One region of the Streptomyces tritici genome, then DNA from elsewhere that is predicted to be linked to it. Evidence: riboswitches for the same ligand, from Rfam matches in the RefSeq annotation. Region 1 holds a riboswitch; each other region holds the start of a gene.
What was found. A riboswitch is a leader RNA that binds a small molecule or an ion and turns the genes downstream of it on or off. The one in region 1 is predicted to bind cyclic di-AMP.
Positions count from the first base shown of each region.

Region 2: another riboswitch for cyclic di-AMP. It lies ahead of ACNJ93_RS08470 (LysM peptidoglycan-binding domain-containing protein); the one in region 1 lies ahead of ACNJ93_RS03255 (C40 family peptidase).
Region 3: another riboswitch for cyclic di-AMP. It lies ahead of ACNJ93_RS14865 (M23 family metallopeptidase); the one in region 1 lies ahead of ACNJ93_RS03255 (C40 family peptidase).

Region 1 covers NZ_CP183183.1:702,423-709,608, reverse strand. Annotated here, with positions in the region: gene bioD (dethiobiotin synthase) at 1-305, opposite strand, end outside; gene ACNJ93_RS03280 (adenosylmethionine--8-amino-7-oxononanoate transaminase) at 408-1,688, opposite strand; gene bioB (biotin synthase BioB) at 1,681-2,934, opposite strand; gene ACNJ93_RS03270 (8-amino-7-oxononanoate synthase) at 3,077-4,243, shown strand; gene ACNJ93_RS03265 (ATP-binding protein) at 4,461-4,898, shown strand; gene ACNJ93_RS03260 (hypothetical protein) at 4,981-5,409, shown strand; gene ACNJ93_RS03255 (C40 family peptidase) at 5,432-5,908, opposite strand; cyclic di-AMP (ydaO/yuaA leader) riboswitch at 5,912-6,114, opposite strand; gene ACNJ93_RS03250 (hypothetical protein) at 6,418-6,723, opposite strand; gene ACNJ93_RS03245 (ATP-dependent Clp protease proteolytic subunit) at 6,729-7,186, opposite strand, start outside.
Region 2 covers NZ_CP183183.1:1,830,212-1,837,397, reverse strand. Annotated here, with positions in the region: gene ACNJ93_RS08495 (TetR/AcrR family transcriptional regulator) at 79-738, shown strand; gene ACNJ93_RS08490 (bifunctional DNA primase/polymerase) at 947-1,726, shown strand; gene ACNJ93_RS08485 (hypothetical protein) at 1,784-2,773, opposite strand; gene ACNJ93_RS08480 (hypothetical protein) at 2,913-3,791, shown strand; gene ACNJ93_RS08475 (PhzF family phenazine biosynthesis protein) at 3,772-4,470, shown strand; gene ACNJ93_RS08470 (LysM peptidoglycan-binding domain-containing protein) at 4,652-5,485, opposite strand; cyclic di-AMP (ydaO/yuaA leader) riboswitch at 5,489-5,675, opposite strand; gene ACNJ93_RS08465 (acyltransferase family protein) at 6,024-7,186, shown strand, end outside.
Region 3 covers NZ_CP183183.1:3,240,203-3,247,388, reverse strand. Annotated here, with positions in the region: gene ACNJ93_RS14885 (sigma-70 family RNA polymerase sigma factor) at 1-973, opposite strand, end outside; gene ACNJ93_RS14880 (rhodanese-like domain-containing protein) at 1,182-1,688, shown strand; tRNA gene ACNJ93_RS14875 (tRNA-Met) at 1,774-1,847, shown strand; gene ACNJ93_RS14870 (PP2C family protein-serine/threonine phosphatase) at 2,056-3,213, shown strand; cyclic di-AMP (ydaO/yuaA leader) riboswitch at 3,449-3,582, shown strand; gene ACNJ93_RS14865 (M23 family metallopeptidase) at 3,594-4,640, shown strand; gene ACNJ93_RS14860 (PrsW family intramembrane metalloprotease) at 4,647-5,945, opposite strand; gene trmB (tRNA (guanosine(46)-N7)-methyltransferase TrmB) at 6,039-6,758, opposite strand; gene lhgO (L-2-hydroxyglutarate oxidase) at 6,953-7,186, opposite strand, start outside.

The DNA of each region.
Region 1 (7,186 bases):
TCCTCGGCGAGCTTCGCCGCGGCCGCGGCGGCCTCCTGGGGGCCGACCGGCGCCATGCCGGCGCGGCGCGCCGAGGTGGCGGGGGCCAGCGGTTCGGGGAACCGCGCGAGTTCGGCGGCCGTCGCCGCGCCCGAGAGGCGCGCCGCTTCGGCGGCGTCGCCCCGCTCGTCGGGCGCGAGGCCCGTCTGGGCCGGCTTGAGCACGGCGACATGACGGCCCTGGGCGGCCGCGACCGCGGCGACGGCCGCCGTCACGATCGTCTTGCCGATCTCCGTGCCCGTCCCGGTCACGACGATGACGCTCATGGGGGAGTCCTTCCTTCGTTGCCGACAAGCGCCGGTCCGACGGCGCCGGTCCGACGGCGCCGGTCCGGCGCCGCCGGTCCGGCGCCGCCGGTCCGACGGCGTCTATCCGGCGGCCGCCGCCGCGCGGACCGCGGTCGCGATCCGGGCCAGGTCCGCGTCGCCCGTCACGTACGGCGGCATCGTGTAGATCAGATCGCGGAACGGGCGGAGCCAGACGCCCTCGCCGACCGCCGCGGCCGTGGCGGCCGCCATGTCGACCTCGTGGTCGAGCTGGACGACGCCGATCGCGCCGAGGACGCGGACGTCCCGGACGCCCGGCAGGTCCAGTGCCGGCGCGAGTCCCTCGCGCAGGGCCGCCTCGATGCGCTTGACGTCCGTGCGCCAGTCCCGGGACAGGAGCAGGTCGATCGAGGCGCAGGCCACCGCCGAGGCCAGCGGGTTGCCCATGAACGTCGGGCCGTGCGCCAGGACCGGCACCTCCCCGCGGGAGATCCCGTCGGCGACCTCCGCCGTGCACAGCGTCGCCGCCATCGACAGGTAGCCGCCGGTCAGCGCCTTGCCCAGGCACATCACGTCCGGCGCCACGCCGGCCGCGTCCGCCGCGAACAGGGTGCCCGTGCGGCCGAAGCCGGTCGCGATCTCGTCGAACACCAGCAGCACGCCGTGCTCGTCGCACGCCTCGCGCAGCACCCGCAGGTACTCCGGCGCGTGGAACCGCATGCCGCCCGCGCCCTGCACCACCGGCTCCACGATCACCGCGGCCAGCTCGTCCGCGTGCCGCGCGACCGCCGCGCGCAGCTCCCGCGCGTACGACTCCTCGTAGCCGGCGGGCGGCGGGCCGACGAACACCTGCCGGGGCAGCACCCCGGACCAGAGCTCGTGCATGCCGCCGTCGGGGTCGCACACCGACATCGGCTGCCAGGTGTCGCCGTGGTAGCCGCCCCGCCAGGTCAGCAGCCGCTGCTTCGCCGGCCGGCCCACCGAGCGCCAGTACTGCAGGCACATCTTCACGGCGACCTCGACGGACACCGAACCCGAGTCGCTGAGGAAGACGTGCCGCAGCGGCTCGGGGGTGATCTCCACGAGCTTGGCCGCCAGCCGGACCGCGGGCTCGTGGGTGAGCCCGCCGAACATCACGTGGCTCATCCGGTCGAGCTGGCCGCGGGCGGCCTCGTTCAGGACCGGGTGGTTGTACCCGTGGATCGCCGACCACCAGGACGACATCCCGTCGATCAGCTCGTCCCGCCCCTGCGCCGGTTCGGCGAGCCGGAGCCGTACGCCGGACGCGGACGCGACGACCAGCGGGTCCGTACGGCCCGGCATGGGGCCGTACGGGTGCCAGACGTGCGCCCGGTCCAGGGCGAGCAGTTCGCCGTTACGCATTCGGGGCCAGGTCCGTGCCCGCTCCGCGGCGGCGCACGGCCACCAGATCGGTCCGCGCCGGGTTCGCCTCTCCGGCGGCCTCGGCCACCGGCTCCGCCGCGTGCCCGCCGCAGGGACCGCAGCCGCCTGCCTGCGCAGCGCAGGCACCGGCGTCCGCCCCGGCCTCGGCCTCGGCGTGCGAGCCGCAGCCGCCCGCCGACGCGCCGGAACCGCAGCCGCCGCCCGCCGCGGCGAGCGCGTCGGCACGGTGCTTCGGGAGCGTCGTCGTGCCCGCGCCCTCCACCTCGAAGCCCGCGTCGGCGATCATGTCCAGGTCGGCCTGGCCGGCCTGGCCCTCGCTGGTCAGGTAGTCGCCGAGGAAGATCGAGTTGGCGATGTGCAGCGCCAGCGGCTGCATCGTCCGCAGGTGCACCTCGCGGCCGCCCGCGATCCGGACCTCCACGTCGGGGCAGACGAACCGGACCATCGCGAGGATCCGCAGACAGCGCTGCGGGGTGAGGTGCCACTCCTTCGCGAGCGGGGTGCCCTCGAACGGGATGAGGAAGTTCACCGGCACCGAGTCCGAGTCCAGCTCGCGCAGCGCGAACACCACGTCGACCAGGTCCTCGTCGGACTCGCCCATGCCTGCGATCAGGCCCGAGCAGGCCGACAGGCCGGCCGCGTGCGCCTTCTGCACGGTGTCCACGCGGTCCGCGTAGGTGTGCGTGGTGGTGATCTCCCCGTACGTCCCCTCGGACGTGTTCAGGTTGTGGTTGTACGCGTCGGCGCCCGCCTCGCGCAGCCGCTCGGCCTGGCCGTCGGAGAGCAGACCGAGGCAGGCGCAGACCTCGATGCCCTCGTTCTGCTCCTTGATCGTCTCGATCGTCTTCCCGACGCGCTCCACGTCCCGGTCCGTCGGCCCGCGGCCGCTGGCCACCAGGCACACCCGCTTCGCGCCGCCCGCGACACCGGCCGCCGCCGCCTGCGAGGCCTCCTCCGGCTTCAGCCAGGTGTACTTCAGGATCCCGGCCGTGGAGCCGAGGCGCTGGGAACAGTACGAGCAGTCCTCCGGGCACAGCCCGGACTTCAGGTTCACCAGGTAGTTCAGCTTGACCCGGCGGCCGAACCACTGACGGCGCACCTTGCCGGCCGCGGCCACCACATCGAGCAGTTCGTCGTCGGAGGTCGCCAGCACGGCGAGCGCTTCTTCACGGGTCGGCAGCTCGCGCCGCAGCCCCTTGTCCACCAGCGTGTTCAGCAGGTCCATAAGGGCAGATCCTGGCCTACGGCACGCCCCTCGGCCAAGGAGGATCCGAACAAACGGGCCCGTTCGAGGTGTGTGTATGACCACACCCCGACCTCGGCGTCCTGCGGTTAGGGTCTGTGCGCTGCCTACAAAAGGATCTGTCATGTCCCAGGCCGTGGACCCGCGCCGCCGCGCGTTCGACTGGACCGACGCGGAGGCCCGCCGCCGTGCCGGCGCCGGACTCGTCCGGACCCTGCGGCCGCGCGCCGCCGAACCGGACGTGCTGGACCTCGCGAGCAACGACTACCTCGGTCTGACCCACCGTCCCGAGGTCAAGGAGGCGGCCGCCGAGGCCGCCCTGCGCTGGGGCGCCGGCTCGACCGGCTCCCGCCTGGTCACCGGCTCGACCCGGCTGCACGCCCGGCTGGAGCGCGAGCTCGCCGAGTTCTGCGGCTTCGAGGCGGCCCTGGTCTTCTCCTCCGGGTACACCGCCAACCTCGCCGCGCTCACCGCGCTCAGCGCCCACGGCTCCCTGATCGTCTCGGACGCCGCCAACCACGCCTCGATCGTCGACGGATGCCGGCTGTCCCGCGCCGAGGCGGCGGTCGTCCCGCACACGGACCCGGCCGCGGTCCGCAAGACCCTCGACGCCCACCCGGACCGCCGCGCCCTGGTGGTCTCCGACTCGGTGTTCTCGGTGGACGGCGACCGGGCGCCGCTGGGCGCGCTCGCCGACGCCTGCCGCGCCCACGGGCAGGCCGCGCTGGTCGTGGACGACGCCCACGGCTTCGGCGTGCTGGGCGACGGCGGCCGGGGCGCGTTGTACGCGGCCGGGCTGGCCGGCGACCCGGACGTGGTCGCCACCCTCACCCTCTCCAAGTCGCTGGGCAGCCAGGGCGGCGCGGTCCTCGGACCGGCGCGGGTGATAGAGCACCTGGTCAACGCGGCCCGTACGTTCATCTTCGACACCGGCCTCGCCCCGGCCGCCGCCGGCGCCGCCCTGGCGAGCCTGCGCCTGATCGGCGCCGAGCCGGAGCTCGCCGAGCGGGCCCGTACCGTCGCGGCGACCCTGCACGGCCGGCTCACCGGGGCCGGGCTCACCGCGGCCCGCCCCGACGCGGCCGTGGTGTCGGTGCACGCGCCCTCCCCGGACGCGGCGCTGCGCTGGGCGGCGGACTGCCGCGAACAGGGCCTGGGCGTCGGGTGTTTCCGGCCGCCGTCGGTGCCGGACGGCATCTCGCGGCTGCGGCTCACGGCCCGCGCGGACCTCACGGAGGCGCAGATCGACGAGGCGGTGTCCACGATCCTGCGGACCGCGCCGCGGGACTGAACGGGGAAGGCCCTCGGGGGCCGAGCGCGGGCGTCCTGCGGGATCTCGCCCCACGGCCCGGCCCCAAATGCGTTCTCGCGTCGGAGAGTTCACCGCATCGAGCGACAGAAGTGCCCATATCCCGGTGAAACAGCCCCAGTTCTCCCGTAACGGTGGCAGTCTGGCGCGTAGCGCAATCCGGGGCCGGGCGCCCGGGTGGGAAAGGGACAGCGTCGCCATGGCAGACCACCAGGAAGCAACCGTCACCCTGCCGAGCGATCCGGCCTCGGTCTCCACCGCCCGCAGATACGTCGCCGACGTGCTCGCCGGCTGGGGCCTCGACGCGAGCTCCGAGACCTCCGACACCGTCCGTCTGATCGTCTCCGAACTCGCCACCAACGCCGTCCAGCACACCTTCGGCCAGTCGCCCACGTTCACCGTGGACGTCCGCCTCGAGCGCGACGAGCAGCTGCACATCGGCGTCACCGACAGCCACCCGCGCTGGCCCCAGCGGCTGCCCGCCGCCGTGCAGCAGGACAACGGCCGCGGCATGGTGATCATCCGCTGGCTGACCGCCGAGTGCGGCGGCCGGCTCTCCGTGCGGCCCACGGACGAGGGCGGCAAGACGGTCTGGATCGAACTGCCCTGGACCGCCCCCGCTCCGTCCCCCAACTGACCCGCCCGAAACCCGGTACCCGTTCCGGCCGGTTCCGCCTACCGTGTCCAGGCGCGAGCGGACACAAGAGCGGGGTGAGGGCATGCGGGCATGGGGAGCGGCGCTGGAGCGGCTCTACGCCGCCCAGGTCCCCGAGGACGAGGACGCCGACATTCCGGACGAGGTCCACGACGCGGTCGACGCGCTCATCGAAGCGTACGGGGCGGACGACATCGCGGAACTCGTCGCCGGGGCCGTGGACGCCGGACGCCTCACCGTGCGTCAGGCGACCACGGTCCTCGGCGTCGCCACCTGGTCCGGCACGGACAACGGCGCCTCGCTGTTCCGCACGCTCGACGCATGGGTGCGGCGGGCGGACGACACGGGGCGCCTGTACATGGCGCTCCACCAGCCGGCCTGGCCGCTGCCGACGCGGGCGGAGATGAACGCCAAGCTGACCGAGATCGCCGCCCGGTACCCCGAACACCGGGAGATCTGCGCCCGCAAGATCGCCACCCGGCGCAGCCCCTGAGACGCGCGTGGGCGTCGGCGCGTCAGCGGACCCTGCCGTACCAGACCTTGGAGGTCCAGATCCGGTCGAGCTTCACCCAGGAGCCCTTCTTGGGGGAGTGCCAGATCTTCCCGTTCCCGGCGTAGATGCCGACGTGGTAGACGCGGCCGCCGGAGTGGAAGAAGACCAGGTCGCCGCGGGCCCGGGAGGCGGCGGAGATGTGCCGGGTCCGGTTGTACTGCTGCTGCGCCGTGCGGGGCAGCGTCTTTCCGGCGCGCTTGTACGAGTACAGCGTCAGCCCCGAGCAGTCGAAGCGGTGGGGGCCGGCGGCGCCGTACTTGTAGGGGGCGCCCTTCTTGGAGGCGGCCACGCCGAGCGCGGTGTTCGCGTACGAGCCGGCGGCCCGCGCCTCGGGCGCGGCGCCGGGGGCCAGGAGCGTGCCGCCGACGGCGGCGGCGGTCAGAACCGAGACGGCTCCGGCCCGGGAGAGCAGGGACGGGACAAGCTTCTGCGCAGTCATGCGCAACCCTTCGTCAGCCGCCTGTGAAGGATGACCTGTCGGGTTCGGGCCCGAAGTCGCCCGGCCGCGCTGTGCGCGGCTTCACCCCGAGGACCTGCCGTGGTCGGTCGTACGGCCGGTCCGTGCTGCTCGGGTCCTCCACTCCTGCCGGTCCACTCTGTCGACCAGTCGTCCGGAGCGGCGGCAGGACTCGGCGTCCGCCCGGACCGCCCCGCCGCGGTGGCGGGGGCTTGTCGTCGTCAGGGATCTTGACCCAGGTCGTGCCGATTTCCGAGCTGAAACGGGGTTGTGTGAGGCTCCTCACGAATGATCCGTTCGGGTGGACAGGCAGCTTTCGTGATCAACGGAGGTTTGGCGGCTGAGCCCCGTACCAGCACCGGAATGATTGGTTCCGCCAAATGCGTACATCGGTGGTGCAACTCACCGGTGCCACATGTCGATTCGTCGACTACGCCGATCGAGGGAGGGTTTCTGCGACCGACTGGCCCTCGACACGACATGCGGAACTGTCAACGGGCGGACCCGTCGGGCACGGTGACCCGCCGGGCGCGGCGCTCGCCGTCCAACACCCGCAGGGCGCGCGCCAATGTGGCCGCGTGCACCTCGCTCTCTCCGCGCCGATGCATGAGTTCGAGGGCGTCCCGCAGGGCCACCGCCCGTCCGACCAGCGCCTGAGCCGCCCTCAGGGCCCCATAGGTATGCGAGGCCCTGGATGGATTGATTCTTCCCAGCTGGTCGACGACGTCGAGATAGGCGTCGACCAACTCCCCCTCGGCGCGCGTCAGCGCGGGCAGCGCGGGCAGTTCGGGGACCATGCCGGTCACCGGGGTCCGGCGGCGCGTGTCTGGATCACGTGGTCGACGAGCCCGTACTCCACCGCCGCCGCGGCGTCGAAGACGGAGACCCGGTCGATGTCGGTGTCGATCTGCTCGTGGCTCTGCCCGGTGTGCCGGGCCAGCATCCCGGCGACCATCCCGCGCAGCCGCAGCAGTTCCGCCGCCTGGATCTCCAGGTCGCTCGGCTGCCCCTGCACCGGCTCGTCCGTGCCCGGTTGCTGGAGCACGATCCGCGCCCCGGGCAGCGCCAGCCGCTTGCCGGGCGCGCCGGCGGCGAGCAGGACGGCGGCGGTCGACGCGGCCTGGCCGAGGCAGGTCGTCGCCACGTCGCAGGTGACGACCTGCATCGTGTCGTGGATCGCGGCCATGGCGGTGGGGGAGCCGCCGGGCGAGTTGATGTAGAGCGCGATCTCCCGGTCGGGGTCGGCGTATTCGAGGTGCA
Region 2 (7,186 bases), 1.1 Mb from region 1:
CTGCAGGACACCGTGGATCATTGCGCGCGGGGCTCCTTCCACTTGACGAGACGCGTCGTCTCGTCGGAGGGTGGCCCCATGACGACCGAGAAGCCCGCCCAGGCCCCGGCTCCCAAGGCCCCGGCCCCCAAGGCCCCCGACGCCTCCCGCCGCAGCGAACGCTCCCGCCGCGCCATCTACGACGCCGCCCTCGCGCTCGTCACCGAGGCGGGCTACGCGAAGACCACCGTCGAGGGCATCGCCGCCCGCGCCGGCGTCGGCAAGCAGACCATCTACCGCTGGTGGCCCTCCAAGGCCGCGGTCCTGCTCGACGCCTTCCTGGACCTGGCCGCCCAGGCCGACGAGGCGCTCGGGGGCGACGCCGACAGCGGCATCCCCGACACCGGCGACCTCGCCGCCGACCTGCGGTACGTGCTGCGCGCCACCGTCGACGAGCTCAACGACCCCAAGTACGACGGCCCCACCCGCGCCCTCGCCGCCGAGGGTCTGGTCAGCCCCGAGTTCGCCGCCCGGATGACCGAGGTCCTCATGGAGCCGCAGCTCGCCCGGTACGAACGCCGTCTGGAGGCCGCCCGCGAGGACGGCGACATCGCCGCCGACGCCGACGTGCGCATCGCCGCCGAACTGCTCACCGCGCCCCTCGCCCACCGCTGGCAGTACCGCACCCGCCCCCTCACCCACGCCTACGCCGACGCGCTCCTCACCCACGTCCTGCGCGGTCTGAGCCCCCGCCCGTAGCCGTCGCGCACCGCCACCGGCGGGCCGTCGCGGACCCGGGATGTCGTGCGGATCACGGGCGAGGCGTACCCCGGTTGGGGACTCCGGTCACCCGGGGGCGCAGGATGGTGGGACGATGGCAGCAGCTTCGACAGCTTTGGCAGCTTCGGCAGCTTCGGCACGCGGTGACCACGCGTGCGCCGGGACGAGCACAGGTGTGAGGGGATAGATGGGCGACGGCATCGGCCGCTACCGCGGCACGGAGGGCAAACTCGCGCAGTGGCTGCGCCGACGCTCCCGGCGGACCGCCGTGGACGACGCCGGCCGCCGCGAGAGCCTGCTCCTCGCCACCGCCGCCGCCGGCCTGCCGCTCGCCCCCGCCGCGTACCCGGCCGGCTACCGCTGCTCCTGCGAGCGCATCGGCTGTCCCACGCCCGCCCGCCATCCCGTCTCGTTCGCCTGGCAGACCCAGTCCACGACGGACCGAGCCCAGATCGAGCGCTGGGCCCGCAACGAGCCCGAGGCCAACTTCATCACCGCGACCGGCATGGTCCACGACGTCCTCGACGTTCCGCTGGACGCCGGTCGCGCCGCTCTGGAGCGGCTGCTCGCCGAGGGCGTCGACGTCGGCCCGGTCGCCGAGTCCGGCGCGGCCGTCGCGGAGGACGAGCTGCCCGCCGACGAGCGCCGCATGCTGTTCTTCACCGCCACCCGCGGCACCCCCGAGGACGAGGACGAGTGGTGGCCCTGCGAGCTGGACTGCCACCCCGAGACCATGGACGAGCACCCCGGCCTGCGCTGGCACTGCCGCGGCAGCTACGTCCTCGTCCCGCCGGCCCGGCTGCCCGGCGACGACCGCACCGTGGAGTGGGTGCGCGGCCCGGAGCACGCCCTGCCCGACCCGCTGACCCTGCTGGAAGCCCTCACCGACGCCTGCGCCCGGTACGCCGACGAGCGCGCCGCCGAGGGCGCGGAGCACCCCCAGCCCGCCTGGCCGCTCGGCCGCTGACCGCAGGCGAAGGGGCGGCCGCGGCCGCCCCTTCCTCGCATCACGCGCCCGGGCCCGCTACGAGCCCTTCGCGCCCGTCACGCCCTGCAGCCGGCCCGCTATCGTCACCGCGTCCTTCGAGGCCGCCTGCGCCGCCGGCTTCACCAGCGCCGCCTGGTTCGACACCCACTCCTTGGTGACGGTGTTCGTCACCTCGCCGGTCATCAGCGCCTTCACGTCCGGATCGACCTTCGGCCGGTAGCCCTGCGCCGCCGTCTGCCGCTCGAAGTAGCGGATGGCGAAGAACACCAGCGCCCCGCCGTCCTCGGTCTCCAGCGCGACCGGCGCGTTGTCGCCGTCGTCCATCGGCTGGTCGACGTACTGCGTCGCCAGGCCCAGCCGCTTCGCGTTCTTCTCCCGCGCCTGCCGCCACAGCGTGGTGTGCGCGCCGGGCGCGAACATCCGCGGCTCGCCGGACTTCAGGTACGAGACGTAACTCCCGCCCAGGTCCTTCGGGGACACCGCGAGCTTCGGGTCGCCCGCGGCGACCGGCACCGCGTACCCGTCCTTCTTCTTGAAGACCGGGACCTCGTCCGGCGACAGGATCGCCAGGTGCGCGACCTCCCACAGCTGCTCGGCCCCGTTGCGCACGAACACCAGCAGCCAGCGGTCGTCCGCGCGCTGCGCGCCGCGGTCCCGGTTGGCGTCGGTGTCCGCCACGAACCAGCGCGGCCAGCCCGCCTTCTTCGGGATGACGAACTTCGCGTCCGTCAGCTCCAGCGGCTTGTGCTTCGGATTGCCCCCGGGGCTCGTGACCGAACGGGCCTTCAGGCCCGCCTGGTTGATCGCGCCCAGCGGCCCGGTGACGCGGCCGGCGTCGAGGGCCGGGTCGTAGGCCTTGTCGGCCGCGTTGTACGCCGCGGTGAAGTCCTTCAGGGCCTGCTCGGCCTCCGTCGTCGTCACCGCCGGCACGAGCTCCAGCTCGCCGTGCACCGTCACGCAGCCGCTCGCCGTCAGCGCCAGCACCGTCGTCGCCACGACCGCCGTCGCCGGCCTCCGCCTTCTCATCGGTTGCCTTCTGCTCCTCCACCCGCACCGGACGTCCGAACCCTACCGGGGCCGCGCACCCCGCGAGTGCCGGGACCGGACAGTGCGTCCACACCGTGACCTGAGGACCCGTCGGGCCGGCGCTGTTAGCGTGCGGCCCATGAGCGACCCCCATGCCGCGCGGATCCTCCGGGAGACCCTGCCCGGAGCGCTCGCGCTGACCGTGACCGGCCGGCCCGGACCGCCGCCGCTGCGGATGGAGATGACCGACGGGCGGCGACTGCTGCTGCGCCAGGGCGGCCGGGTCCTGCTGCTCGGCCGGGTCGACCCGGACCGCGGGGGAGTGGCGCTGCGCCTGGGGCCGGGCCACCGCTCGCCGCTGCCGCCGCTGAGCGCCGACGCGTCCCGCCGCGGCCCCGACTGGCGCCACCGGTACGCGGGGCTGCTCGGCGACGCGGCGGAGGGGCCGCTGCACGACGGCCGCTGGCTGCTCGCGGAGCGCCCCACCCTCCCGTACGGCGCCTGGCGCCACGAACTGGCCCGCACCTGGCCCGAGGCGTACCTCGACTGGAACGCCGGCTGGAACGGCGTCGTCCCGCTGCGCCCGCTCTCCGCCCCCGACGCGCCGCGCGTCAAGGCGTACCGCCGCCGGGCCCGGGAGGGCGTCCTGCCGCCCGTGCTGCTGTGGTGGGTGTCCGCCTTCGACGGCTGGGTGATCCTCGACGGCCACGACCGGGCCGTGGCGGCGCTGGCCGAGGACCGCGAGCCGGAATCGGTGGTGCTCACGCGCGGCGAGGACGAGGAGGAGCAGCGGGAGGTGCTCGACCGGGTCGTCGCGTGGCACGAACGGCTCCTGGCGGGCCTCGGCGACGACCCGGCCAAGGAGCCGCAGCGCCGCTGGGCGGTGGAGGCGCTGGCGCGGACGGCGGCGGGCCTGCCGTACGACCGGAAGCGCACCGCGGCGTGGCCGGTTCCCGGTGGAGCGGCGGAATGGGACGCGCTGATGCTTGAATTCCGCCATGAACACGACCGCTCATAGCCGGCCCGGTCCCGACGGGCGCGCCACGGACGTCGACGTCCTGCGCGTCTTCTGCGCGGGCGACGGCCGGTACGGCAACGCCCTCGGCGTGGTGCGCGACGGGCGCGGCCACCCCGACGAGGCGTCCCGGCAGGCGCTGGCCAAGGAACTCGGCTTCAGCGAGACGGTGTTCGTGGACGACCCCGAGCGCGGGGCGGTCGACATCTACACCCCCGGCGTGCGGCTGCCGTTCGCGGGGCACCCGGTCGTCGGCGCGGCCTGGCTGCTCGACCTGGAGGTCGTCCACCCGCCGGCCGGCGAGGTGTGGGTCCGCGGCGACGGCGAGTTCACCTGGATCGAGGCCCGCGCGGAGTGGGCCCCGCCGCGCACCCTGCGGCAGTACGGCTCGGCGCGCGAGGTCGACGCGCTGGCCGTCCCCGAGCCGGGGGAGTGGATCTACGCCTGGGCCTGGGAGGAGGAGGCCGCCGGCCGCATCCGCGCCCGTGCCTTCCCGGGCCGCGGCGACGGGATCGACGAGGACGAGGCGACCGGCGCGGCCGCGCTGCTGCTCACGGCCGCGCTGGGCCGGGCCCTGAACATCACGCAGGGCCTGGGCTCGCAGATCCTGACCGCCCCGGGCCCGGACGGGATCATCGAGCTCGGCGGCAGGGTGCGCCTGGAGCGCACCCTGACCGTCTGAGCCCGGAGCCCCTCAGGGCCTAGGGGGTGTCTCGTCGATCAAGCCGGGCTCCCGACGTCTGGCACCGCGCCTCGCCGCGTTGTCGTCGGTCGCCGACGCGCTGCGTCGCCTCCCTCCTCCGCCTTGCGATGCACGGCACCAGACGCCGCTCGCTGATCCGGCCTGATCGACAAGACACCCCCTAGTACGCCCCGAAGACGTTGTCGATGGAGCCGTACCGGTCCGCCGCGTAGTTGCAGGCGGCGGTGATGTTGGCGACCGGGTCGAACGGGTCCATGGACGTGCCGGGCACGTGGTAGGCCCGGAACGTCGGGTCGATCACCTGGAGCAGGCCCTTGGACGGGGTGCCGGCGGCCGCGTTGGAGTCCCAGTTGTTGATGGCCAGCGGGTTGCCGGAGGACTCGCGCAGGATGTTGCGGTGGATGCCGTCGTACGAGCCCGGGATGCCGTGCTGGGCCATGACGTCGAGGGCTTCGCGGATCCAGCCGTCGAGGTTGTTCGCGTACGTCTTGGGCGCGGCGGCCTTCGCGGGGGCGGCCTGGGCCGGGGCGGCCTTCGGCGCGGTCCGCTCGGCGGAGCGGCTGGCGCGCTCGGCCTTGGCGGGAGCGGACTTCTCCTTGGCGGGGGCGGCGGCCTTCTTTCCGGTGAGGGAAAGGCGCAGGCCCGGGTGAATGAGTGACGGATCGTCACCCACGGCACTCCGATTGGCGCGGTAGAGGCTCTTCCAGCCCCCGGAGATGTTCTGCTCGTCCGCGATCACCGAAAGGGAATCGCCGCGGACGACGGTGTACGTCTTCGGCGCGGAATTCGGCTTCACGGCGGTCGTGATCTTTTCGACCGCGGCGCCGGCCGCGGCCGTGTGCGCGGGGGTCTGCTGGGACGCTGCCTGCGGCGCGGCCTGGGCGCCGGTCGGGATCAGCGGCAGCGCGAGCGCGGCGCCGCCGGTGCCGGCCATGGCGATGCCACGGCTCAGGGGACGTCGCTTGGGACGGCGGTGCTTACCGGATGCGGGCATGGTCGTTCCTCTCCGGCGCCTTCGGGGTGAGCTGTCGGGTTCGGGCTGGAGCTGCCCGGCCGCACGCGGCGGCTTCACCCCAAGCCGTCGCGGAATTCCGTGCCGGCGCATTCGTGGGTCCCCCGCTCCTGCCGACGGGTGCGTGCTCGGTGGATTTCCGGACGGTGGCAGGATTCGGCGGTCCGTCCGGGGTCGACGCGAACGTAGGCGAGAAATGCGACGCGAAACAAGACGCGTATTTCCCGGCCCCATGAAATGGATCAACGATTTCGGGACGCGCCGGGAGCGAACTTCCTTGTGGTGCGGGGTGCTGAGGACGTTTCGGCCGGAGGGCGGGGTTCCGTCACGTGACGGACATCACGGGGAGCGGAATCGGTATGACCGAAAAGGAAAAGGGAGTTGATAAAAGACCGAAGAGAAGGCATTAGGGGCCTAGGAGGCTCTTGGGTCGGTTTGGGCGAATTGGGGGGCGTACTCAGGCGCGGGATGAGTACCCGAGCGCTGCCGCCCGACGGCCGCCGCCCGGCACGGTGTCCGCATGGGAATCAGCGCGCGCGAACTCGCCGACCGCACGCCGGCGACACGGGACCGGTACGTCGACCTGCTGCGGGTCGCCTCACTCGGCGTCGTGGTGCTCGGGCACTGGCTGATGGCCGCCGTCACGGCGGACGGCGCGATCGGCAACCTGCTGGCCGTCGTCCCCGAACTCCAGGTCGTGACCTGGGTGTTCCAGGTCATGCCGGTCTTCTTCTTCGTCGGCGGCTTCGCGCACGCCCTCGCCCACCGCTCCCGCCCGCGGTACGCGGCGTTCCTGCGGGCCCGGCTGCAGCGGCTGCTGCGGCCCACGATGGTGTTCGTCGCGGTGTGGGGCGCGCTCGCGCTCGCCGTCCAACTCCTCGGCGCGGACCGGGGCCTGACGGGCGTCGCGCTGCGACTCGTCGCCCAGCCGCTGTGGTTCATCGGCATCTACCTGGCGATGGTCGCCCTCACCCCGCCGCTCCTGAAGCTCCACGAGCGGTACGGCTGGGGCGCGTTCGGCGCGCTGGTCGCCGCGGCGGCCGCGGTGGACGCGCTGCGGTTCGCGGCGGACGTGCCGTACGTGGAGTTCCTGAACTTCGCGTTCGTCTGGCTGGCGGTGCATCAGCTCGGCTTCCTGCGCGCCGACGGGATGCTCCGGCTGCCGGGCGCGCTCGCCGCCGCCGGCCTGGCGGGCGCGGGCCTGCTGGTGGCCTTCGGCCCGTACCCGCTGTCGATGGTCGGGATGCCCGGCGAGAAGGTCTCCAACATGGCCCCGCCCACGCTGGCCCTGCTCTGTCACGGCCTGTGGCTCGTCGGCGCGGTCGAGCTGCTGCGGGGGCCCGGCACCCGGCTCGTGGCGCGGGCGGGCGTCTGGCACAAGGTCGTCGCGGCGAACGGCATCGCCATGACCGCGTTCCTGTGGCACCTGACGGCGATGCTCGGCGTGTACGGGGCTCTGCTCGCCCTCGGCCGCGGGCTCCCCGAGCCGGCGACGGCCGCCTGGTGGGCCCAGGCGCCCCTGCGGCTCGCGGCGGCCGCCGCCCTCACGGCCCTGCTCGTCGCCGTCTTCCGCCGCTTCGAGCGCCCGGCGCCCGCCGCGCCGGCCAGCGGCGCCGGCGGCCCGGTGGCGGCGCTCGGCATCACCCTCGCGCTGTTCGGCGTCCTCGGCCTGTCGATGGTCGG
Region 3 (7,186 bases), 2.5 Mb from region 1:
CGCCGGGGTCCAGGGCGGTCACGTCCAGCCGTGCCAGGCGCTCCGGGTCGGCCAGGATGTCGATCTGGACGATCCGGCCCTCCTCGGAGACCGTGAAGGCGAGCAGCGCGGCGGGCCGCCCGTCCTGTACGGAGAGCACCCCGGCGCTGCCGTTGACGAGCACCGGCACCCCGACCGCCTGGAAGCGGGCGAAGGTGAGCGCCTGCGAGGCGACCGCCTCCGGGCCGCGGACCAGCTTGGTGGCGGCGGCCCGCAGCGAGCCGCCGTCGGCCCGCAGGACGACGTCCGGGTCGAGCACGGCGAGCAGCCCCTCGAAGTCGCCCCCGCGGGACGCGGCGAGGAACGCGTCGACGACCTTGCGCTGCCGGACGACGTCCCGCTCCGGCTGCGGCGCCGTGCCCTGCACCCGGCGGCGGGCCCGGCTGGCGAGCTGGCGGGCGGCGGCCGGGGTGCGGTCGACCAGCGGGCCGATCTCGTCGAAGGACACGCCGAACATGTCGTGCAGCACGAACGCGAGCCGCTCCGCCGGGTTCAGCGTCTCCAGGACGACGAGCAGGGCGAGGCCCACCGAGTCGGCCATCAGCGCCTGCTGCTCGGGGTCGGTGGTCCGGGCCACCGGGTCGGGGGCGGCCCGGATCACCGGGTCGGGGACGTGCACCCGGGCGTCCAGGGAGTCCTCGCGGCGGGAGGTGCGGGAGCGCAGCATGTCGAGGCAGACCCGGCCGACGACGGTGGTCAGCCAGCCGCTGAGGTTCTCGACGGCGGAGGTGTCGCTGCGGTTCAGCTTGAGCCAGGCCTCCTGGACGGCGTCCTCCGCCTCGCTGACCGAGCCGAGCATCCGGTACGCGACCGCCCGCAGGTGATCGCGGTCCGCCTCGAAGCGCCGGGCCAGCAGCTCGCGGTCCGGCGCGCTCGCGCCTCCCGGGGCGTCGGTGTGCGGGTCCGCGTGCGTCTCCTGCGGTTCCGGGTTCATGTCTTCCGTCCGTTCCCCTCGTCGGACCGGCGTGGTCCCGGTCCCCACCGTCATGACGGGCCGCGGGGGGACGATGTGACCGTCCGGCGTCCCGGCACGTGAGATCCGCACCGGATCGCGCCGCACGCGCGGGAATCCCCGGCCGGACCCGGCAAGCACCGGGATTCCCCACTTCAGCCCGATGATCTTCGTCCGTAGGTTCTCAGACATGACGACGACGCACACCCAGAACGCCCAGACCGCCGCGACCACCGCCAACCCCGTGCTCCGCGTGCCGCCCGCCTCCCCGGCCGCGGCCGCCGCGTACTTCTCCGCGAGCCTGGCCTTCCACGCGGACGTCTCCGACGTCGCCGCCGCGCTCGCGGCCGGCGGCGACCCCGGCTTCGTGCTCCTCGACTCCCGCTCCACGGCCTCCTGGGACCAGGGCCACGTGCCCGGAGCGGTCCACCTGCCGACCGCGCAGATCCCCGAGCAGGCCGAGCGGCTCCTGGACAAGGCCGTCCCGGTCGTCACGTACTGCTGGGGCCCCGGCTGCAACGGCGCGACCCGCGCCGCCCTGGCCCTCGCCGAGCTCGGCTACCAGGTCAAGGAGATGCTCGGCGGCTTCGAGTACTGGGTGCGCGAGGGCTTCGCGTACGAGACCTGGGAGGGCCCGGCGGGGCGCGCCGCCGACCCGCTGACCGCGCCGGTCGACGCCGAGGACTGCGGCTGCTGAACGGCGGGTGAGACCAGGGTCACGCCCCTGTGGCGAAAAGCGATTTCCGATGCTGTCCGCGATGACGTACTGTTGGGTTCACCGACGCGGGGTGGAGCAGCTCGGTAGCTCGCTGGGCTCATAACCCAGAGGTCGCAGGTTCAAATCCTGTCCCCGCTACTGAAGACGAAGGCTCGGATCCATCAAGGATCCGGGCCTTCGCGCATGCCCGGCCCTCGGCTGCCCCGGCCCCCGCAAGTCACAGGCCCTCGCGAGCGGCCCCGTCCCCCGGACGGCCGACGGCGGGTCGCCGCGGGGCGCGGCTGCGGCCAGCCTGGATGGGGCGGAGCACCGTCCGCGGCTCGGGCGGACCGGCAGGAGACCACAGGTGGGGCGACGATCGGCGGGCGGAGGGAAGAACGGCGAGGCGAGGCTCTCGCCGGTTCAGCGACGCTTCGTCCGCGCCCTGCCCGCGCTCGTCATCCTCGGCGGCGCGGCCTTCGACCTGTCCACGCCGCCCGAGTACACCGCGGCCCCGCTGTACTCGGCCGCCCCGCTGATCGCCGCGCCGCTGTTCTCCTTCCGGCTGACCCTGCTGACCGTCGTCGTCGCGGTGCTCGCCAGCTTCGGACTGCACTGGTACAACGACACGGCCGGCGACGTTCCCGCCATCACCGAGAACCTGACCGTCCTGACGGTCTCCGCCTTCGCGCTGCTCATCAACCGGGCGGTGCAGCGCAGCGGCGAGCGGCTGGCGTCCGCGCGGGTGATCGCCGAGGCGGCGCAGAAGGCCGTGCTGCCCACCCCCGCCGAGCGGATCGGCGCGCTGCACGTGGCGGCGCGGTACGAGGCGGCGCAGGCGGACGCGTTCATCGGCGGCGACCTGTTCGCGGTCCAGGACACCCCGTACGGGGTGCGGCTGGTGGTCGGCGACGTCCGCGGCAAGGGGCTGGACGCGGTGGAGGCGGTGGCGGTGGTCATCGGCGCGTTCCGGGAGGCGGCCGAGCAGGAGGCCGCGCTGGAGGGCGTGGCGCAGCGGCTGGAGCGGGCGCTGGCCCGGGAGGGCAGGCGGCGCGGCAGCCTGGACGCCTTCGAGGGCTTCACGACCGCCGTGCTCGCCGAGATCCCGGGCGGCCGGGAGCGGGTGCGGATCGTCAACCGGGGCCATCCGGAGCCGCTGCTGCTGCACGTCGACGGAGGGCTGGAGCGGCTGACGCCGAGCCAGGCGGCGCTGCCGCTGGGCATGGGCGACCTGGGCGCCTGGCCGGACCGGGTGGACGACTGGCCGTACCCGCCCGGCGCGACGCTGCTCTTCTACACGGACGGCCTCTCCGAGGCGCGCGACGAGCACGGCGCCTTCTACGCGCCGGGGGAGCGGCTCTCCGGCCGGATCTTCCCGGGGCCCGGGGAGCTCCTGGACGCACTGGTCGACGACGTGCGCCGGTACACCGGGGGCGGGTCGACGGACGACATGGCGCTGCTGGCGGTGAGCCGGCCGGCGGAGGGCCAGCCGGAGCGACGGCGGACGATGCCGGTGGTGCCGTGACGATGGGTAGTCGCGGGATCTCGGAGAGATAACGACTGACGGGGCGTCACTTCGCGTGGATCCGGCCGGCGGTCGCCGACGCGGGGCCAACTCGCCCGTTTCCACCCTGTTCTGGAGGATTAAGTCCAGGCCAAGGGGCGGAACGATCAAGAGGAACAGCTTGGAATCGGACCCCCGTGTCTATTAACGTTCGATAACGCAGCGCGGTCGTCCCAGCCGTCGCAAGAGTCGGCACCGTGCGCGTGCGCCGAATCCCGCAAGGGAACCGGGGAACCACCACTTGGGGTGAATCGGGTCGCACCCGACCCGTAGGAGACCTTCCTGCTCCGAACCCGTCAGCTAACCCGGTAGGCGAGAAGGAAGGAAAGGAGTACGCCTCCGTGGCGTCCAACCCTGCTGTCCCCCAGACCCATTTCGACGTGTACGGCCCCGCGGCCGGCGTCCCGGCCGTCGGTGGGGGAGGCGAAGGGGAGGAGTGGAACCCCGGCGAGGACGTGCTCCGCCCGGCCCGCGGCCGGCACCGTGTCGTCAAGCAGCGCAGCATCGCCCGCAGTTCCACCGTCCTCGGCGTCGGCGTCATCGCGGCGGTCGGCGCGGGCGGCCTGGCCACGGCCAAGGAGAAGCCCCCGGTCGCCATCTCGCTGCCGGACATGAACCTGCCCGCCGCCGCGGACCTGCCCGGCGTGGGCGACCTCATCGCCGACGAGCCCGCCGCCGTCAACGACGGCGTCGAGCCGCTCACCCAGTCCTCCGTGGCCCTCGCCGCCGACGGCTCCCAGAGCGGCGCCGACGCGGGCGAGGCCCTGCGCGCCCGCATCCTCCAGCAGGCCGAGCAGCAGCAGGCGACCGCGGAGGCCCAGGCCAAGGCGGCCGCCGAGAAGGCCGCCGCCGAGAAGGCCGCCGCCGAGGCGAAGGCCCAGCAGACCGCGGCCGCGGCCGAGGCGAAGGCCGCCGAGGAAGCGAAGCGCAAGGCCGAGGCGGAGGCCGCGGCCAAGGCGGAGGCGGCCCGCATCGCGGCCCTCGCCGCCAGCTACGCGCTGCCCACCTCCTCGTACACGATCACCTCCGAGTACGGCCAGGCCGGCTCCATGTGGTCCTCCGGCTACCACACCGGCCTCGACTTCGCCGCGCCCACCGGCACCCCGGTGAAGGCCGTCCACGGCGGCACCATCAAGTCGGCCGGCTGGTCCGGCTCGTACGGCTACCGGATCGTCCTGGAGCTGGAGGACGGCACCGAGGTCTGGTACGCCCACCTGTCCTCGATGACCGTGAGCGCGGGGCAGAGCGTGGGCACCGGCGACACGATCGGCCGCGTCGGCGCGACCGGCAACGTGACCGGCCCCCACCTCCACCTGGAGGTCCACACCGCGAGCGGCGCGGGCATCGACCCGGCCGCCTGGCTGCGGGAGCACGGCCAGAACGTCTGACGCGGCTCAGGCCCGGTACGGATTCGGGCCCGTGTAGTCGCGGTGCGGCGGGGGCGGCGGCACCGGCCGGAGCCGGCCCGTGGCGCCCGCCGCGTACGTGAGCGCCGGCGAGGCGAACGCCTTCCGCTGCCACAGGTGGTGCAGCAGCTCCTGCTCCCGCGCGGCGAAGTCCGGCTCCGCCGTGCCGCGGTGGGCCCGGTCCCGCAGGAACGCCAGGCTCGTCGCGAAGACCTCGTACTCGTGCACCGCGCGCCCCGCGGCGGCGCCGTACGCGGCGGAGGCGTACGAGCGGGCCACGGCGCGGGCCCGCATCGAGGACAGTGCCAGCGGCTCGGCGGGGGCGAGCCAGCCGGCCGCCGCGTACGCCGGGAGCCGCCCGGATATCGTGCGCAGCTCGCGCTGCCGGCTCCAGATCGCGAGCCAGGTCAGCAGGGCGAAGGCCGGCACCATGAACGCCCCGTACACGGCGAGGAAGCCCAGCGGGCTGCGGACGGCCGAGCCGTTCCACAGCGCGTGCACCCCCATCGCCAGCAGCAGCCCGCCGAGCGGCAGCAGGACGCGGCGGACCCGGTGCCGGCGGGCGGTGGCGGCGGCGAGCCCGAAGCCGATGCCGGTGCACACGGTGAACAGCGGATGGGCGAACGGCGTCAGCACGATCCGGCCGAAGAAGGTCATCACGGTCTTCGAGCCGAGGACGCCCGCGCCGGTCGCCAGGTCCTCGCCGAAGGCGTTGCCGAGATACAGGACGTTCTCGGTGAACGCGAAGCCGGTCGCGGTGAATCCGGCGACCACGACGCCGTCGACGAGGCCGGTGACGCGCGGGCGGCGGAACAGGAAGAGCAGAAGCAGGGCCCCGGCCTTGACGCTCTCCTCGACGACCGGGGCCACGTAGGTCGCGCCGAGGCTGAGCAGGTCGTCGGGGTCGGTGGTGGCGGTCGCGCCGGCGATCCAGCGGAGCGCGAAGGTGTTGGCGGTGAACGCCATGAGCGCGGCGGCGCCCGCGCCCCAGGCGAACGCGAAGATCAGGTTCTTCCAGGGGCCCGGGTCGACCCGGTCGAGCCAGCGGAACGCGGCCAGCAGCAGCGGGACCGGGAGCACCGCCAGGCCGAGGCCGACGAGGAAGCCCTCGGTGCCGGTCTTCTCGCGGAGCACGACCAGGAGCACCAGGCCGCAGAGCGCGAGCACGCCGAAGACGGCGGCGGCGCGCAGGGCCCGGCGGTGCCGGAGCAGCCGCCGCGGACGGTAGCGCCACTGGGCGCGGTCGCCCGGAGCGGCGGGCGGGGCGTCGGCGTCGGCGGTCGGCACGGGGTGGTGCGACGCGGCAGGCCGCGTCGGCGCGGGGTCATGAGGTGGCGCGAGGTGATTCGGCACGCTCCGACCGTAGCCGCGGGGCGGGGGCTACTTCCTGCGAAAAAGAAGATCATGCACCCGGTGGCCCTTGTCGAGGCCCTGGCCCTCGAAGCGGGTCAGCGGGCGGAACGCGGGCCGGGGGGCGAAGCCGCCGTCCTCGGCGGTGTTCTCGAAGTCGGGGTGCGCGGTGAGCACCTCGAGCATCTGCTCGGCGTACGGCTCCCAGTCGGTGGCGCAGTGCAGGATCGCGCCGGGCTTCATCCGGGTCGCGACGAGGCTCAGGAACTCCGGCTGGATCAGACGGCGCTTGTGGTGGCGCTTCTTGGGCCAGGGGTCCGGGAAGTAGACGCGGACGCCGTCGAGGGCGTCGGGCGTGAGCATCTCGCGGAGCAGGATGATCGCGTCGCCGTTGGCGACACGGACGTTGTCCAGGCCGTTGCGGTCGGCGAGGCCGAGGAGGTTGCCCTGGCCGGGGGTGTGGACGTCGACGGCGAGGATGCCGGTGCCGGGGTCGGCGGCGGCCATCTGCGCGGTGGCCTCGCCCATGCCGAACCCGATCTCCAGGACGACGGGCCGGCCGCCGAACATCGCGTCGAGGTCGAGGACGCTGTGCCCGTCGATGTCGAGGCCCCAGTCGGGCCACCGCTTGAGCAGGGCCTCGGCCTGGCCGGCGGTCACCCGGCTGCGGCGCGGCTGGAAACTCCGGATCCGCCGCTCGTGGTGTGAGCCGGCGGGATCGGGCGAGGGCCCTTCCCCGGGCGCGAACATGCGGCTGCCGCGGCGGGCGGGGGCGGAGGTTTCACGGATCTCAGACACAGTGCCCCCAATTTTACGTGCCCGGCGGCGGGAGCCCGTTTCCGCGCGGAGCTGCGGATCAGAGGAGCGGCGGCCGGGCCCGGCGGGTCGGAGCAGACCGGCCTGAGCAGGTCCGGCCGACGCAGCTCCGGTCCGTGCCGGTCCGGTCAGAGCAGGTCGAGCGCGCGCCGGGCGATCTCGCGGCCGATCGGCAGGGACGCCGTCGCCGCCGGCGAGGGGGCGTTCAGGACGTGGACCGTCCGGGGGGCCTCCTGGATCAGGAAGTCGTCCGCCAGGGTGCCGTCCCGCAGGACCGCCTGGGCGCGGACGCCCGCGGGCGCGGGCCGCAGGTCGGCCTCCTCCACCGAGGGGAGCAGCCGCCGCACCGCCTCCGTGAAGGC